DNA from 3 places in the Streptomyces sp. NPDC101181 genome. Region 3 is predicted to be linked to each of the others. Evidence: riboswitches for the same ligand, from Rfam matches in the RefSeq annotation. Region 3 holds a riboswitch; each other region holds the start of a gene.
What was found. A riboswitch is a leader RNA that binds a small molecule or an ion and turns the genes downstream of it on or off. The one in region 3 is predicted to bind thiamine pyrophosphate.
Positions count from the first base shown of each region.

Region 1: another riboswitch for thiamine pyrophosphate. It lies ahead of ACIRRU_RS00365 (thiamine ABC transporter substrate binding subunit); the one in region 3 lies ahead of thiO (glycine oxidase ThiO).
Region 2: another riboswitch for thiamine pyrophosphate. It lies ahead of thiC (phosphomethylpyrimidine synthase ThiC); the one in region 3 lies ahead of thiO (glycine oxidase ThiO).

Region 1 is NZ_JBIWOX010000001.1:90,085-95,486, forward strand. It holds gene ACIRRU_RS00355 (ABC transporter ATP-binding protein) at 131-1,189, opposite strand; gene ACIRRU_RS00360 (ABC transporter permease) at 1,195-2,838, opposite strand; gene ACIRRU_RS00365 (thiamine ABC transporter substrate binding subunit) at 2,922-4,013, opposite strand; TPP riboswitch at 4,096-4,212, opposite strand; gene rlmN (23S rRNA (adenine(2503)-C(2))-methyltransferase RlmN) at 4,400-5,402, opposite strand, start outside.
Region 2 is NZ_JBIWOX010000032.1:6,560-11,961, reverse strand. It holds gene thiC (phosphomethylpyrimidine synthase ThiC) at 1-1,633, opposite strand, end outside; TPP riboswitch at 1,626-1,760, opposite strand; gene ACIRRU_RS29705 (YibE/F family protein) at 1,831-3,186, shown strand; gene ACIRRU_RS29700 (SsgA family sporulation/cell division regulator) at 3,194-3,631, opposite strand; gene ACIRRU_RS29695 (IclR family transcriptional regulator) at 3,733-4,527, opposite strand; gene ACIRRU_RS29690 (DUF5326 family protein) at 4,891-5,103, opposite strand; gene ACIRRU_RS29685 (cupin domain-containing protein) at 5,224-5,402, opposite strand, start outside.
Region 3 is NZ_JBIWOX010000011.1:75,073-80,474, forward strand. It holds gene thiE (thiamine phosphate synthase) at 9-659, opposite strand; gene ACIRRU_RS17975 (Rv2175c family DNA-binding protein) at 735-1,100, opposite strand; gene ACIRRU_RS17980 (NAD(P)/FAD-dependent oxidoreductase) at 1,183-2,418, opposite strand; gene ACIRRU_RS17985 (hypothetical protein) at 2,447-2,788, opposite strand; TPP riboswitch at 2,839-2,951, shown strand; gene thiO (glycine oxidase ThiO) at 2,949-4,151, shown strand; gene thiS (sulfur carrier protein ThiS) at 4,148-4,390, shown strand; gene ACIRRU_RS18000 (thiazole synthase) at 4,393-5,187, shown strand; gene pknB (Stk1 family PASTA domain-containing Ser/Thr kinase) at 5,300-5,402, shown strand, end outside.

The DNA of each region.
Region 1 (5,402 bases), on a different contig from region 3:
CGCCGTCGGTGCCGCTGCCCGTGCCGTACGGCGTCGTGAGCGGTGCCGTACGGTCCTCGGCCACGGGGTCCGGATCTCCAGCTTGCCGGGCCGCGGGCGCGCTGTCGCGGCGTGCGGTGCGGCGGCGGGGTCAGGGTGAGGGCTCCCCGGAGCGGGCCGGGGGCGGGCCCTGGTCCGCCAGCACCACCGTCTCGTCGGCGTCGAACCGGACGCCGACGACCGCGCCCTCGTCCGGGGTGTCCCGCAGGGCGCAGGCGGCCTCCAGCACGGGCGCGTTCTCGGGGACGAGCCGCACGGTCACGTGGTTCCCGCGGAAGGTGCGCACGCCGACCGTGCAGCGCAGGCCGTCCTCGGGGTCGCCGATGAGGACCCCGGCGGGGCGGACCAGGAGGTCGGCCTCGCCCTGCGGGGAGCCCTCGGGGACCGGGACCTTGCCCCAGACGGTGGCGGCGGCCTGCCCGGTGACCGTGGCGGCGGTGACGTTGTCGAAGCCGAGGAAGCGGGCGACGAACGCGGAGGCGGGGCGCTGCCAGACCTCCAGCGGGGTGCCTTCCTGGGCGATCCGGCCGTCCCGCATCACGACGACCCGGTCGGCGAGAGCGAACGCCTCGCCCTGGTCGTGGGTGACGGCGAGCACCGTCGTACCCAACTCGCTGAACAGCGTGCGCAGTTCGACGACCAGCCGTTCGCGCAGGCTGCGGTCGAGCTGGCCGAGCGGCTCGTCCAGCATCAGCAGCTTCGGGCGGGGGGCGAGCGCGCGGGCCAGGGCGACGCGCTGCTGCTCGCCACCGGAGAGCGCGGCGACGGCACGGCGTTCGGCGCCCGGCAGCCCGACCAGCTCCAGCAGTTCGCGGACCCGGCGTCCGGCCGCCTCCCGCCCGGCGCCGTGCATCCGCAGCCCGAAGGCCACGTTGGCGCCGACGTCCCGGTGCGGGAAGAGCTGGTGGTCCTGGAACATCAGGCCGAGGCCGCGCCGGTGCACGGGGACGCCCGCCTGGTCCTGTCCGGCCAGCAGCACCCGACCACCGTCCATGGGCTGGAGTCCGGCGACGGCCCGCAGCAGGGTGGACTTGCCGCTGCCGCTGGGACCCAGGAGGCAGACGATCCGGTGGTCGGCGACCTCCAGGTCCACGCCGTCGAGCGCGGTGCGCTCCCCGAACCGCACGGTGGCGGCCTGCAAGCTCAGCATGTCGTTCAGAACTCCCCGGATCGGTCGGTGCGGATACGTTCCAGGAGCAGCAGCGAGAGAGCGCACACCAGCATCAGGATGGTGCTCAGCGCCATCGCCTGCCCGTAGTTGAGCTCCCCCGACCGGCCCAGCAGCCGGGCCACGGCGACCGGCAGTGTCGGGTTGTCGGGGCGGGCGATGAAGACGGTGGCGCCGAACTCCCCGAGGGACACGGCGAACGCGAAGCCCGCCGCCACCAGCACCGCCCGCCGCACCAGGGGCAGATCGACCTCGCGCCAGGCCCGCAGCGGCGACGCGCCCAGTACGGCGGCGGCCTCGCGCAGCCGGTCGTCGACCGCGCGGAGCACGGGCAGCATGGTCCGTACGACGAAGGGGACGCCGACCAGCGCCTGGGCCAGCGGCACCAGGATCCAGGAGGTCCGCAGGTCCAGCGGCGGCCGGTCGAGGGTGATGAGGAAGCCGAAGCCGACGGTGACGGCGGAGACCCCGAGCGGCAGCATCAGCAGCGCGTCGAACCCGCGGACCAGCCGTCCGGCCCGGCGGGTCAGGGCCGCGGCGGCGAGCCCGCCGACGACCAGGGCGATGAGCGTCGCGACGAGCGCGTACCGCAGGGAGTTGCCGACGGCCTCCAGCGGCGGCACCAGGAAGGTGGAGGAGCCGCCCGACCCGGCGGACTGGAGCGCCCGGTAGTAGCCGAGGCCGTAACCGCCCGCCCCGCCCGCTCCATCTGCTCCGTCTGCTCCATCGAAGGAGCGCTCCACCAGCACGCCGAGCGGCAGCAGGATCAGCAGCAGCGCGGTCAGCAGGACCCCGCCGAGCAGCGTCCACTGCCCGGCGCCGCGCGGCCTGCGGGAGGTCTGCGCCGGGTCGGCCAGCTTCAGCGCCCGCTCCCGGCGGCGTACGGTCGCCGCGTGCACGGCGAGGATCGCGCCGACCGCGGCGAACTGCACCAGGGTCAGCACGGCGGCGGTCGGCAGGTCGAGCAGTTGCGCGGTCTGCCGGTAGATCTCCACCTCCAGGGTGGAGTACGCAGGTCCGCCGAGGATCTGCACGACGCCGAAGGAGGTGAACGTGAAGAGGAAGACCATCAGCGCGGCGGCCGCGACGGCGGGGGCGAGGGCGGGCAGCGTCACCCGGCGGAACGCGGCGAGCCTTCCGGCTCCCAGCACCCGGGCGGCCTCCTCCTGGCGCGGGTCCAGCTGCGACCAGAGCCCGCCCACGGTGCGGACGACCACGGCGTAGTTGAAGAAGACGTGGGCCAGCAGGATCGCCCACACGGTGGTGTCGAGGCGGACGCCCCAGAGCTCGTCCAGGAGCCCGCCGCGCCCCAGCAGCGCCAGGAACGCGGTGCCGACGACGACGGTCGGCAGCACGAACGGCACCGTGACGACGGCTCGCAGGACCTGTTTGCCCGGGAAGTCGAACCGGGCGAAGACATACGCCCCGGGCAGCGCGATCAGCAGGGTGAGCGCGGTCGAGGCGAGGGCCTGCCAGGCGGTGAACCAGAGGACGTCGAGGATGTCCGGGCGGCCCAGCACCTCGCCGATCCGCCCGAACTGCCAGACACCGTCCGCCTTCACCCCGCGTCCGACGATCGCGGACACGGGGTAGGCGAAGAACACGGCGAAGAACGCGACGGGCACGGTCATCAGGCCGAGCCGCACCGCGGCCCCGCGTCGCCCGGCGCCCCGGCGGGACCGGGCGGGGGTCCTGCCGGGGTCTGCCTCGGGCCCTACTTCAGGACGAGCGACTGCCACGACTGGATCCACTGCTCACGGTTGGCGGAGATCTTCTCGGGCGTGACGGTGGGGGGCGTGCCGACCTTCTCGCCGAACTTCGTGAAGAGTTCGGGCAGTGCCGCGTCCGTGACGACGGGGTTCACGAACATGGTCAGCGGCATGTCCTCCTGGAAGGACGTGCCGAGCAGGAAGTCCAGCAGGGCCTTGCCGCCCTTCTCGTTCTTCGCCCCGGTCAGCAGCCCGGCGTACTCGGTCTGCCGGAAGCAGGTGCCGGTGGCAACCCCGGTGGGGGCCTCCTCGGGCTGCGGGTCCGCGTACAGCACCTCGACGGGCGGGCTGGAGGCGTAGGAGACGACGAGCGGCCGGTCCGCCTTCGCCTTCCTGCCGCCCGCGGAGCCGGAGAACTCCTCGTTGTACGCCTGCTCCCAGCCGTCGACGACCTTCACGCCGTTGGCCTTGAGCTTCTTCCAGTAGTCCTGGTAGCCCCCCTCGCCCTGGGTGGCGATGGTGCCGAGGAGGAAGCCGAGGCCGGGCGAGGAGCTGGCGGCGTTCTCCACGACGAGGAGGTCGCGGTACGCGGGCTTCAGCAGGTCCTCGAAGGTGCGCGGCGGCGCGAGCTTCTTGTCGGTGAAGTACTTCTTGTCGTAGTTGACGCAGATGTCACCGGTGTCGACGGGCGTCACCCGGTGCTTCCCGTCCCGCTGGGTGCCCTGGGCGACCCGGTCCAGGCCCTTGGCCTCATACGCGGTGAAGAGCCCGTTGTCGAGGGCGCGGGAGAGCAGGGTGTTGTCCACCCCGAAGAAGACGTCGCCGCGCGGGGAGCCCTTGGTCAGGATCTCCTGGTTGAGCGCGGCCCCCGCGTCACCGCTCTTGAGGACCTTGACGGTGTAGCCGGTCTCCTCGGTGAACTCCTTCAGCACCTTGTCCGAGGCGTTGAAGGAGTCGTGGCTGACCAGGGTGACGGTCCTGGATCCGCCGTCCCCGGACGAGCCCGAGCCGTCGTCGGAGCCGCCGCAGCCCGCGAGCGCGGTGACGCCGAGCACCGCGGCGAGCGCCGTCGCCGCGTATCTCGTGGTGGTGTTCATGTGATCCTCCTGGGGGTGGCCAGGAAGAGACGCGGCCCCGCCCGCCGCCGGAGACGTACCGGAAGCGGGCAGGGCGCAACAGCTTGAGTAAGGTCCGAACTTCCTACCCGGAATGACCCGGGCGAGGTTCAGAGGGTCTGCGGCCAACCTGTCCTTGGTGCCGCACTCTCAGCGCTGTGGCGCTCCCCTGTCGGAATATGCAGTTGATTCCCGGCCCAGGCTACACCGGCGGTTTCCGGCCGCCCCGCGGCACCGGCCGTTCCCCTGGGCGGCCGCCTCGGGACCTGCCCGGGACGGGGTGCCGGGGCAGCCGCCCCGGGGAGCGGTCCGGGCAGCCGTGCCGGGGAACGGTCCGGGCTGGGGGCCCGTCCGGGCAGCCGTCCCGGCTAGCGTTCGGAGGCCGCGAGCTGTCCGCAGGCCCCGTCGATCTCCTGACCGCGGGTGTCGCGGACGGTGACGGGCACGCCGTGGGCCGCGATGGCCTCGACGAACGCCTTCTCGTCCTCGGGGCGCGAGGCGGTCCACCGGGAGCCGGGGGTGGGGTTCAGCGGGATGAGGTTGACGTGCACCCGCTTGCCCTTGAGGAGCCTGCCGAGCAGATCACCGCGCCAGGCCTGGTCGTTGATGTCCCGGATCAGGGCGTACTCGATGGAGACGCGGCGGCCGGACTTCTCCGCGTACTCCCACGCGGCGTCCAGGACCTCGCGGACCTTCCACCGGGTGTTGACGGGGACCAGGGTGTCGCGCAGTTCGTCGTCCGGGGCGTGCAGCGAGACGGCGAGGCGGCACTTGAAGCCCTCGTCGGCGAAGCGCAGCATGGCCGGGACGAGGCCCACCGTGGAAACGGTGATCCCGCGCTGCGAGAGCCCGAGGCCGTCCGGCTCGGGGTCGGTGAGGCGGCGGATGGCGCCGACGACCCGCTTGTAGTTGGCGAGCGGCTCGCCCATGCCCATGAAGACGATGTTGGAGAGCCGCGCGGGGCCGCCCGGCACCTCTCCGTCGCGCAGGGCCCGCATACCGTCGACGATCTGGTGCACGATCTCGGCGGTCGACAGATTCCGGTCGAGTCCGGCCTGTCCGGTGGCGCAGAAGGGGCAGTTCATCCCGCAGCCGGCCTGCGAGGAGATGCACATGGTGACGCGGTCCGGATAGCGCATCAGGACGGACTCGACGAGGGTGCCGTCGTGCAGCTTCCACAGGGTCTTACGGGTGGTGTCGTCGTCGCAGCTGATGTGCCGGATCACCGACATCAGCTCGGGGAACAGCGCCTCGGCGAGCTTGTCCCGCGACCCGGCGGGAATGTTGCTCCACTGGGCCGGGTCGTGGGTGTACCGCGCGAAGTAGTGCTGCGAGAGCTGCTGGGCGCGGAACGGCTTCTCGCCGGTCTCG
Region 2 (5,402 bases), on a different contig from region 3:
AGAAGTGCGCCGTCTTCGCCGGCTCGGCGGGCAGCGTCTCGTCGTGGAACTCCCGGGCCGTGTCCGGGTCGAGGGCCAGGTTGAACTGGTCCTCCCACCGGAACTCGAACCGCGCGTCCGAGAGCGCGTCGTCCCAATCCTGAGCGTCCGGGTGCCCCTTGGCGAGGTCGGCCGCGTGGGCGGCGATCTTGTAGGTGATGACACCCGTCTTCACGTCGTCCCGGTCGGGCAGCCCCAGATGCTCCTTGGGCGTGACGTAGCAGAGCATCGCCGTGCCCCACCACGCGATCATCGCGGCGCCGATGCCGGAGGTGATGTGGTCGTAGCCGGGCGCGACATCAGTGGTCAGCGGGCCGAGCGTGTAGAACGGGGCCTCCTCGCAGATCTCCTGCTGGAGGTCGATGTTCTCCTTGATCTTGTGCATCGGGACGTGCCCGGGGCCTTCGATCATCGTCTGCACCCCGGACCGCTTGGCGATCGTGTTCAGCTCGCCGAGCGTGCGCAGTTCGGCGAACTGCGCCTCGTCGTTGGCGTCCGCGATCGACCCGGGACGCAGCCCGTCACCGAGCGAGTAGGTGACGTCGTACGCCGCGAGGATCTCGCACAGCTCCTCGAAGTGCTCGTAGAGGAACGACTCCTTGTGGTGCGCCAGGCACCAGGCCGCCATGATCGACCCGCCGCGCGAGACGATCCCGGTCTTGCGACGGGCCGTCAGCGGGACGTAGGACAGGCGCACTCCGGCGTGCACCGTCATGTAGTCCACGCCCTGCTCGGCCTGTTCGATGACGGTGTCCTTGTAGATCTCCCAGCTCAGCTCCTCGGCCCGGCCGTCGACCTTCTCCAGGGCCTGGTAGAGCGGGACGGTGCCGATCGGCACGGGGGAGTTGCGCAGCACCCACTCGCGGGTGGTGTGGATGTTGCGGCCGGTGGACAGGTCCATGACCGTGTCGGCGCCCCACCGGGTCGCCCAGGTCATCTTGTCCACCTCCTCCTCGATGGAGGAGGTGACGGCCGAGTTGCCGATGTTGGCGTTGACCTTCACCAGGAACCGCTTGCCGATGATCATCGGCTCGATCTCGGGGTGGTTGACGTTGGCGGGCAGCACCGCCCGCCCCGCCGCGATCTCCTCCCGTACGACCTCGGGCTCGACGTTCTCCCGGATCGCGACGTACTCCATTTCCGGGGTGATCTCCCCGCGCCGGGCGTACGCGAGCTGGGTGACGGGGCGTCCGTCGCGGCTGCGCCGGGGCTGGCGCGGGCGGCCGGGGAAGACCGCGTCGAGGTTGCGCAGTCCGCCGCGCGGCGAGGTGTGCCTGACCCCGTCGTCCTCGGGGCGGACCGGGCGTCCCGCGTACTCCTCGGTGTCGCCGCGGGCGATGATCCAGTTCTCCCGCAGGGCCGCGAGACCCCGGCGGACGTCGGTGTCGACGGAGATGTCGGTGTACGGCCCCGAGGTGTCGTACAGCGTCACGTGGCGGCCGTTGGTGAGGTGCACCTGGCGGACCGGCACCCTCAGGTCCGGGCGCGAGCCCTGGACGTACCCCTTGTGCCAGCCGATGGACTTCCCGGCCTCGTCGCCCAGGTTCTCGGCGTGCTCTTTCGAGGCAGGCGTGCGTGCGTCCGATGTGGTCATGAGACCTACTCCCTACGCCGGCATTACCCGGTAACAGGTTCGGCGGTCGGCGCAGCCGTGTCCCGTACGGATGTACGGCGATCAGCGCCCTCTCAGCCCGGTGCTCCGAGCTCCCGCGTGTGCAAAGGTGCCTCCACGCTAGCGTCCTTTCCGGCGAGCTGACCAGAGGGCCCTCCCGTTCTTGCGATGATCGCTCCGTGACCTCTCCCCAGAGCGACCCCGCACCCCAGCCGCCCCAGGGCCCCCCGCACGGCCACTCCCACGGGCACGCACACAGCCACGGCCCGGCCGCCCCGGTCTCCCAGCACCTGCGCAAGGTGATCGCCGCGGTGCTGATCCCGTTCGCGACGGCGGTCGTCGTCGGCCTGATCGCGCTCTGGCCCGGCGGCGCCCCCGAGCACGAGCGCACCGGTGTCGGCTTCGACCGGCAGACCCAGGACGGCCGGGTCGTCCAGGTCGTCAAGGTGGACTGCGCCGACGTCAACGCCGCGCAGGTGCCCCCGACCGGCGACACCTCCACGCCCTCGGGCCGGGAAGCGGTCAACGAACAGGAGGGGGAGTGCGCGAAGGCCACGGTCGAGGTGACCACCGGGCCGGACAAGGGCCGCGAGTTCGTGGAGGTGGTCCAGCCGGACGCGCCGCGCCAGCTCAGCGAGGGCCAGGGCGTGGTCGTGGCGTACGCCCCCGACGCGCCGCGCGACCTCCAGTACTCGGTGACCGACGTGGACCGGAAGGTTCCGCTGGCACTGCTGGCCGGGATCTTCGCGCTGGCGGTGGTGGTGGTGGGGCGGATGCGCGGCGTGATGGCGCTGGTGGCGCTCGCCGTGTCGTTCGCCGTGCTGACCCTGTTCATCCTGCCGGCGATCCTGCAAGGATCGAACCCGCTGGTGGTGGCGGTGATCGGGGCCAGCGCGATCATGCTGGCGGCGCTCTACATGTGTCACGGGGTGACGGCCCGTACGTCCGTCGCGGTCATCGGCACGCTGATCTCGCTGCTGCTGATCGGCCTGCTGGGCTCCCTGTTCATCGGCTGGGCGAAGCTGAGCGGCAACACCGACGACAACACCGGGCTCATCCACGGTCTGTACCCGGACATCGACATGAGCGGTCTGCTGCTCGCGAGCGTCATCATCGGTTCGCTGGGGGTCCTGGACGATGTGACGGTCACCCAGACCTCCGCCGTCTGGGAACTCCACCAGGCCGACCCGGACATGGGGTGGAAGGGGCTCTACCGGGCGGGTATCCGGATCGGGCGGGACCACATCGCCTCGGTGGTCAACACCCTGGTACTGGCGTACGCGGGCGCGGCGCTGCCGCTGCTGCTGCTCTTCTCCATCGCCCAGAGCGGTGTGGGGACGGTCGCCAACAGTGAACTGATCGCCGAGGAGATCGTCCGGACGCTGGTCGGTTCGATCGGTCTGGTCGCCTCGGTGCCGGTGACCACGGTGCTCGCCGCGCTCGTGGTCTCCGCGGACCGTCCGGGCGGCGGCGCCGTCGCGGCCACGGCCGCCGCGCCCGCACGGTCAGGGAAGGGGCGCCGCCGCAAGAAGTGACGGACGGTCACCCGGCGTTCTGCTCCTCGGCGAGGATGCGGCCGAGCGCCTCCTCCAGGTTCTCGTCGAAGTCACCCAGCGTGTGCTCCTGACCGAGCGGCACCAGCTTGTCCGTCCGGTCGAGAAACGCCACCAGCGGTGCCGTACCCGCGCGGAACAACGCCCGGTCCTCGCCGACCTGAAGCCGGATGTGGACGTCTCCCAGCCCTTCCGGCTCGGTCGGCCCGATGTGCACATCTCCGTCGCCGCTCGGGCTGTTGAGCCCGTCCAGCAGCAGCTCGCGGCCGAATGCCCAGGTCACAGGGGCATCGCCGGGCAGGTGGAACGTCATCCGGATGGCGTACGGATCGCCGACCTCGTACCGGAGTTCCACCGGGATACGGAACGAGAGCTCCTCGGAGACGAGGAAGCTCATCATGACCTCTGCTTGGACCGACTCGCGCATCGTTCAACCCCGCGGTAGATGAAACTGGCCAGGAATGATCCCCCGTGGCCCTATTGACGCCATCGTGGTGCACGCGATAGCAGATCACAAGGAGTGATTTTTCAGATACTGATAGAGAACACGAACGAACGCAAGAGGCTGGCCACTTCGCCACGTAGTTGTTCGACTGCGGGCAGCAACCGCTCCTCCCGATCCAGGGGTACGGAAATGGCCATCGCCGCAATGGTGGCACCGGCTGTGACCGGAATCGCGGCACACACGGTCCCCAGGGTGTACTCCTGGCGTTCGATGACCGGTTCACCTCTGCGGAGCGTCCGCAGCCGCTCCAGAAGCGCCGCGCGATCTCGCACTGAGTAACGGGTGAGGGGGCGTACGGGGTGTCGGTCGAGGTGGTCCTCGCGTGCTTTCTCGTCGAGTTGGGCGAGCAAGCACTGGCCGATCGCGTGCGCGTGACCGGTCTCGCGGAAGGAGGCCCACTCCTCCGCCGCGGGGGCGTCGGGGACATCCGCGACCGCGATGACCTCGATCTCACCGTCGCAGTAGACGGCGCAGTACACGGGGACGCCGATGATGTCCCGCCAGTGGCCGAGGGAGTCGGCGACGGAAGCGGGACGGTCCCCCGTCTCCGGGACGGCCCGGCTCCTGAGCCCCGGGGCCGCGGTCAGGTTCGCGGCGGCGGCGCCGAGGCGGAAGACCCCGTTCTCACGGCGGAGATAGCCCTCGTGGGCGAGCGTGCGGAGCAGGTGGTACGCGGTCGGCAGCGGGAGTCCGGCCTGACGGGCGAGCTGCTTGGCCGGTGCCCCGTCCCGGTAGGCGCCCACAGCCTCCAGCAGCCTCAAGGCGCGCTGCACCGAACCGATCAACGTCGGGACAGCGGTGCTCGATGCCGTGGTCAAAGGTCACCCCCAGCCATGGTGACGGGCCGTCGGCCCTCCCGTGGAGGCCGCCCCCACGGGCCTGCCGCGATCCCGGGGACCGGAGGGAACCGGGGCCGAGACCGGTGGTCGGCGAGGACCGGGCCGGGCGTCGGCGAATCGGAGGCCCAGGACCGAACCGCCGTGCCGAACGGCGTCGTTCCGTCAGGGGCGTCCTGTCCGGATCAGTGACCCCGGTCGGAGTGACAGAAGGTCACATTCCGGATAGCAGCAACGGTGTGCCACTGTATCGGCCGCTTCCGGCAGACGGGTGGTTTTCTCCACGACTTAGCTCAGCTGGGCTAATCCCCGGGGGCGGCCTGGGCACCGGCCCCCGGACGGGTACTACCAGTCGCCTCGCGAGGACGAGGACGCCATGAACTTCCGCACCACGAAGATCAGCCCGCCGACCAGGACGACGAAGAGCAGCACCTTGAAGAGCAGACCGACCACGAAGCCGACCACGCTGGCGATCAGCCCGCCGAACACGAAGATCGCGATCACGGGAATCGCCACCCACTTCACCCACCAGGGCATCCCTGCGAATATCTCCCGCACGGCCATCGCCACTACCTCGTCTCTCTGGGTTCCTGCCTCGATGCTAAGCGCGCGGAGCACCCCGGCGGGGACCCGGCAGCCCTTGAAGACCCCTGATCGAACCCTTAGGGAATCCCGGGTTCAGCCCTCGGGCGGCGAGAAGACGACCATCACCCGCAGATCCTCGGTGATGTGGTGGAACTTGTGTGCGGCCCCCGCCGGCACGTAGACGACGCTGCCCCGGCCGACCTGCGTCGTCTCCGTCCCCACCGTGAGCGACGCGCGGCCGCTGACGACGAAGTAGACCTCGTCCTGCTGGT
Region 3 (5,402 bases):
GCGGAACGTCAGTGCGCGCGGGCCCGGACGCGTCGTGCCAGCGCGGCGGTGGCGGCGGCCGGGTCGTCCGCCCCGGTGATCGCCCGGACGACGACGATCCGGCGGGCTCCGGCGTCCAGCACCTCGTCGAGGTTGTCCGCGTCGATCCCGCCGATGGCGAACCACGGGCGGGGCTGGTCCAGCGACGCGGCGTAGCGCACCAGGCCGAGGCCGGGGGCGTGGCGGCCGGGCTTAGTGGGGGTGGGCCAGCAGGGGCCGGTGCAGAAGTAGTCCACGCCGTCCTGGTCGACGGCGGCGTCGACCTCGGATTCGGCGTGTGTGGAGCGGCCGATCAGCGGGCCGGCGCCGATGACGGCCCGAGCGGCGGGCACCGGCAGGTCGCCCTGCCCGAGGTGCAGCACGTCCGCGCCGACGGCGTGGGCCACGTCCGCGCGGTCGTTGACGGCGAGCAGCTTGCCGTGTCTGCGGCAGGCGTCGGCGAACACCGCGAGGTGGTCCAGCTCCTCGGCGGCCTCCATGCCCTTGTCCCTCAGCTGGACGATGTCGACGCCGGCGGCGAGCACGGCGTCGAGGAAGGCCGGGAGATCCCCCTGGCGCTTGCGGGCGTCCGTGCACAGGTAGAGCCGGGCGTCGGACAGCTGCTCGCGCGGCGTGGACATGGTGAGACTCCCCCGTGGTCGTGGCGGGGTGCGGGCCGCGTCCGGCGGCCCGCTCCCCCCTGTCGGTCGTGCCGGTCAGACGGCGAGCGCCTGGGCCCGGCGCTTCACCTCCGTACCGCGATTCTCGCTCAGGGCCTGCGCGGGGGTGCCGGGCAGGGTCGGGTCGGGGGTGAAGAGCCACTCCAGCATCTCTTCGTCGGTGAAGCCGTCGTCCCTCAGGAGGGTCAGGGTGCCGGACAGGCCCTTGACCACCTTGGTGCCGTCGATGAAGGCGGCGGGCACCTGGAGCGTCCGGTTCTCACCGCGGCGTACGGCGATGAGCTGGCCCTCCTTGACCAGCTGCCGCACACGCGTCACCTCGACATCGAGCATCTCCGCGATGTCGGGAAGGTGGAGCCAGGCGGGGACGAGAGCATCGGTCTTTGCGTCAATCTCGGTCACAGGGACAAGCGTGCCACCTGGGACTGACAGCCGGTACCCGGGCCCGGCCGTACGGGGCGGGGCCCGGCCCGGTACGGGGTGGTCACAGGGCGGCGGACTTGAGCGGCACGGCGGGGTCGGCGGCCCGCTCCGGGTCGAGCGCGGCTCCCGACTGGATGAGCCTGCGGCCCTGGGCGAGGTCGCGCGGGCGGCCCACGGCGAGCACCGCGACCAGCGCGCCCTCGCGCAGCCAGCACACCGACCAGGCGGCGTCGTCCCCGTCGCCGCGCCACAGCAGGGTGTCGGCGTCCGTGTGGTGGCCCGCGTACTGCACGAAGCGGCCGAACTGCTCGGACCAGAAGTACGGGACGGGGTCGTGGACGGGCATCGGTTCGCCGGTCCCGGCGGCGAGGATCGCGGCGGCCACGGTGCGCGGGCCCTGGAGGGCGTTGTCCCAGTGGTGGACCAGCAGGCGGGTCCCGTAGCGGGCGGAGGGGAAGGAGGCGCAGTCGCCGACCGCGTAGACATCGGGCAGCGAGGTGCGCAGCGCGCTGTCGGCGAGGACCGAGCCGTCCGGGCCGAGCGCGACCCCGGACCCGGCGAGCCACCCGGTGGCGGGGCGGGCGCCGATGCCGACGACCACGGCCCCGGCGGGCAGGGTCCGGCCGTCGGCGAGGACCACGGCCCCCTCCTCGACACGGTTCACCCGGACGCCGGTGAGGAGTTCGGCGCCGCTCTGGGCGTACCAGTGGGCCATGGGCGCGGCCACCTCGGCGGGCAGGGCGCCCGCGAGCGGGCGGGCGGCGGCCTCGACGACGGTGACCGCGCACCCCGCGGCGCGGGCGGCGGTGGCGAACTCCGCGCCGATCCAGCCCGCCCCGACGACGACCACGTCGTCCTGCCGGTCCAGGACGGGCCGCAGCCGGGCGGCGTCGTCGAGGGTGCGCAGCAGATGGACACCGGGCACGCCGTCGGCGCCGGGCAGGGTGACGGGCTCCGCGCCGGTCGCGAGGACCAGGACGTCGTAGGGGACGGGGCCCCGCGCGGTGTCCAGGACGCGGTCGGCGGCGCGCAGGGCGGTGACCTCCAGGCCGAGGCGCAGGGTGATGTCCAGGGCCGCGAAGTCGATGTCGAAGGCGGAGTCCCCGGCCTCGCCGAGCAGCACCGCCTTGGACAGCGGCGGGCGGTCGTAGGGCTGGTGGGGCTCGGCGCCGATCAGGGTGACGGGTCCGGTGAAGCCCGCCTCCCGCAGGGCCACGGCGCTCTGGACGCCCGCCATGCCCGCTCCGACGATCACCACGTCGCGGGCCGGGCTCTTCTCCGTCTGCTGCTCGCTCACCCGTCCACCTTAATCACCTGACATACCGTCAGGAATGGGTCTCCTCCACCACGCTCGTCCCGCTGCCCTCCTGGGACTCCCACGCCCAGCGCTCCTCCAGCCGCACCCGGCCGTCCGGCAGACCGACGACGGTGGAGACGCAGTGCCCGGACGAGGTCGTCCCGTCCCGCGTGAGCTGGACGTAACGGAAGTCGAGCACGTCGCCCTCGCGGGTGCCGACGAGGTGGCCGCGTTCCACGTCGCCGCCCGCGTACTCGGCCCAGATCCGGCCCTCCCGCTCGTGGTACGAGAAGCGGGTGCGGGTGCCGACCTGGCCCGGGGTCTGGTCGGCGACGGGGGAGAGGACGAGTCCGTCGAGCGAACGGGCCATGACGGCTGCTCCCCTACTGGGCTGTGGGCGGGTGGGTCTAGGCTGCACGGTAGAACACTCGCGGGAGCCCGGACGCACCGGGCTGAGAGGGAGGCTGGACGGCCTCCGACCGTACGAACCTGCTCCGGGTCATGCCGGCGAAGGGAGGGGCTGGAGACGTATGCCTGCCATCAGCGGCGCCTCACGCGCCCCGGGGAGAGCCCCGGGGTCCGACGTCCTCGTCATCGGGGGCGGCGTCATCGGCCTGGTCACCGCCTGGCGGGCCGCCCAGCGCGGGGCGGCCGTCACCGTGGCCGACCCCGAGCCGGGCGGCGGGGCCGCCCAGGTCGCGGCGGGCATGCTCGCCGCCGTCACCGAGCTGCACTACGGCGAGGAGACGCTGCTCGGCCTCAACCTCGCCTCCGCCGCCCGCTTCCCGGCGTTCGTGGCCGAGCTGGAGGAGGCGAGCGGCCGGGACACCGGGTTCCGGGCCTGCGGCACCCTCGCCGTCGCGCTGGACGCCGACGACCGGGCGCATCTGCGCGAGCTGCACGCCCTCCAGGAGCGCGCGGGCCTGGAGTCGGTCTGGCTGAACGGCCGGGAGTGCCGCCGTCTGGAGCCGATGCTCGCCCCCGGCGTCCGAGGCGGACTGCGGGTCGACGGCGACCACCAGGTGGACCCCCGCCGTCTGTCCGCGGCCCTGCTGACCGCGTGCGAACGGGCCGGGGTGGTCTTCCGCCGGGCGACCGCCGAGCGGCTCACGGTGTCCGGCGGCCGGGCCGCCGGGGCCGCGCTCGGCGACGACACAGACTGCGCGGCCGATCAGGTGGTGCTCGCAGCGGGCAGCCTCAGCGGCCGCCTCGCGGGGCTCCCGCCGGACGTCGTGCCGCCGGTCCGCCCGGTCAAGGGCCAGGTGCTCCGGCTCACCGTGCCCCCGGCGTACGCCCCCTTCCTCAGCCGCACCGTGCGCGCCGTGGTCCGCGGTGGTCACCTCTACCTCGTCCCCCGCGAGAACGGCGAGCTGGTCGTCGGCGCCACCAGCGAGGAGATGGGCTGGGACACCACGGTGACCGCGGGCGGGGTGTACGAACTGCTGCGCGACGCCCACGAGCTGGTCCCCGGGATCACCGAGCTGCCGCTCACCGAGACCCGGGCCGGTCTGCGCCCCGCCTCCCCCGACAACGCGCCGCTCCTCGGCCCCACCGCCCTGCCCGGTCTCCTGCTCGCCACCGGCCACCACCGCAACGGCGTCCTGCTGACCCCTCTCACCGGCGACGCCCTGGCCGAGGCCCTGGCCACCGGCGAGCTGCCCGAGGTGGCCCGCCCCTTCACCCCCGGCCGCTTCGAGCCCACCGCCCCCGCACCCCAGGAGCAGCCCGTATGACCCCGCAGTCCACCGGACCGGAATCCACCGCCGCCACCGTTTCCGTATCGGTGAACGGCGAGGCGCGCGCCGTCCCCGCCGGGACCGCCCTGGACACCCTCGTCGCCACCCTGACCCCGGCCCGCTCCGGGGTCGCCGCCGCCGTCAACGAGAGCGTGATCCCGCGCGGCGAGTGGGCAACGACCCCGCTCGGCGAGGGCGACCGTGTCGAAGTGCTCACCGCCGTGCAGGGAGGCTGACCATGTCCGACGACGTCTTCACGCTGGGACCGGCCACCTTCGGCTCCCGGCTCATCATGGGCACCGGCGGGGCGCCCAGCCTGGAGGTGCTGGAGCGTTCGCTGATCGCCTCGGGGACCGAGCTGACCACGGTCGCGATGCGGCGGCTCGACCCGACCGTGCAGGGGTCGGTCCTCTCGGTGCTGGAGCGGCTCTCCATCCGGGTCCTGCCGAACACGGCGGGCTGCTTCACCGCGGGCGAGGCGGTCCTGACCGCCCGGCTGGCCCGGGAGGCGCTGGGCACCGACTGGGTGAAGCTGGAGGTGGTGGCCGACGAGCGGACCCTGCTGCCCGACCCCGTCGAACTGCTGGACGCGGCGGAGATCCTGGTCGACGACGGGTTCACCGTGCTGCCCTACACCAACGACGACCCTGTGCTGGCACGGAAGCTGGAGGACGTGGGGTGCGCGGCGGTCATGCCGCTGGGCTCCCCCATCGGCTCCGGGCTCGGCATCCGCAACCCGCACAACTTCGCGCTGATCATCGAGCGGGCCGGGGTGCCGGTGATCCTCGACGCCGGGGCCGGGACGGCCTCGGACGCGGCGCAGGCGATGGAGCTGGGCTGCGCGGCGGTGATGCTGGCCTCGGCGGTGACCCGGGCGCAGGAGCCGGAGCTGATGGCAGGTGCGATGCGTCACGCGGTGGAGGGCGGCCGGCTCGCGTACCGGGCGGGGCGGATTCCGCGCCGCCACTTCGCCGAGCCCTCCTCACCGCGGGCCGGGCGGGCGGTCCTGGATCCGGAGCGCCCGGCGTTCTGAGGCCTCCCCCGCCCCCAGCTGGGACGTGTACCTGTCACGGATCGGCTCCAGAACGGCACCGGGAGTGCCCCGGCCCGCCCGCGCTGCCGGGGGCGGCTCGTAGAATCTCCAGGTGGACACGACCCTCCAAGACCCTCTCGTCGGGCAGCTGCTCGACGGCCGGTATCGCATAGAGGCGCGCATCGCCGTCGGCGGGATGGCCACGGTCTACCGGG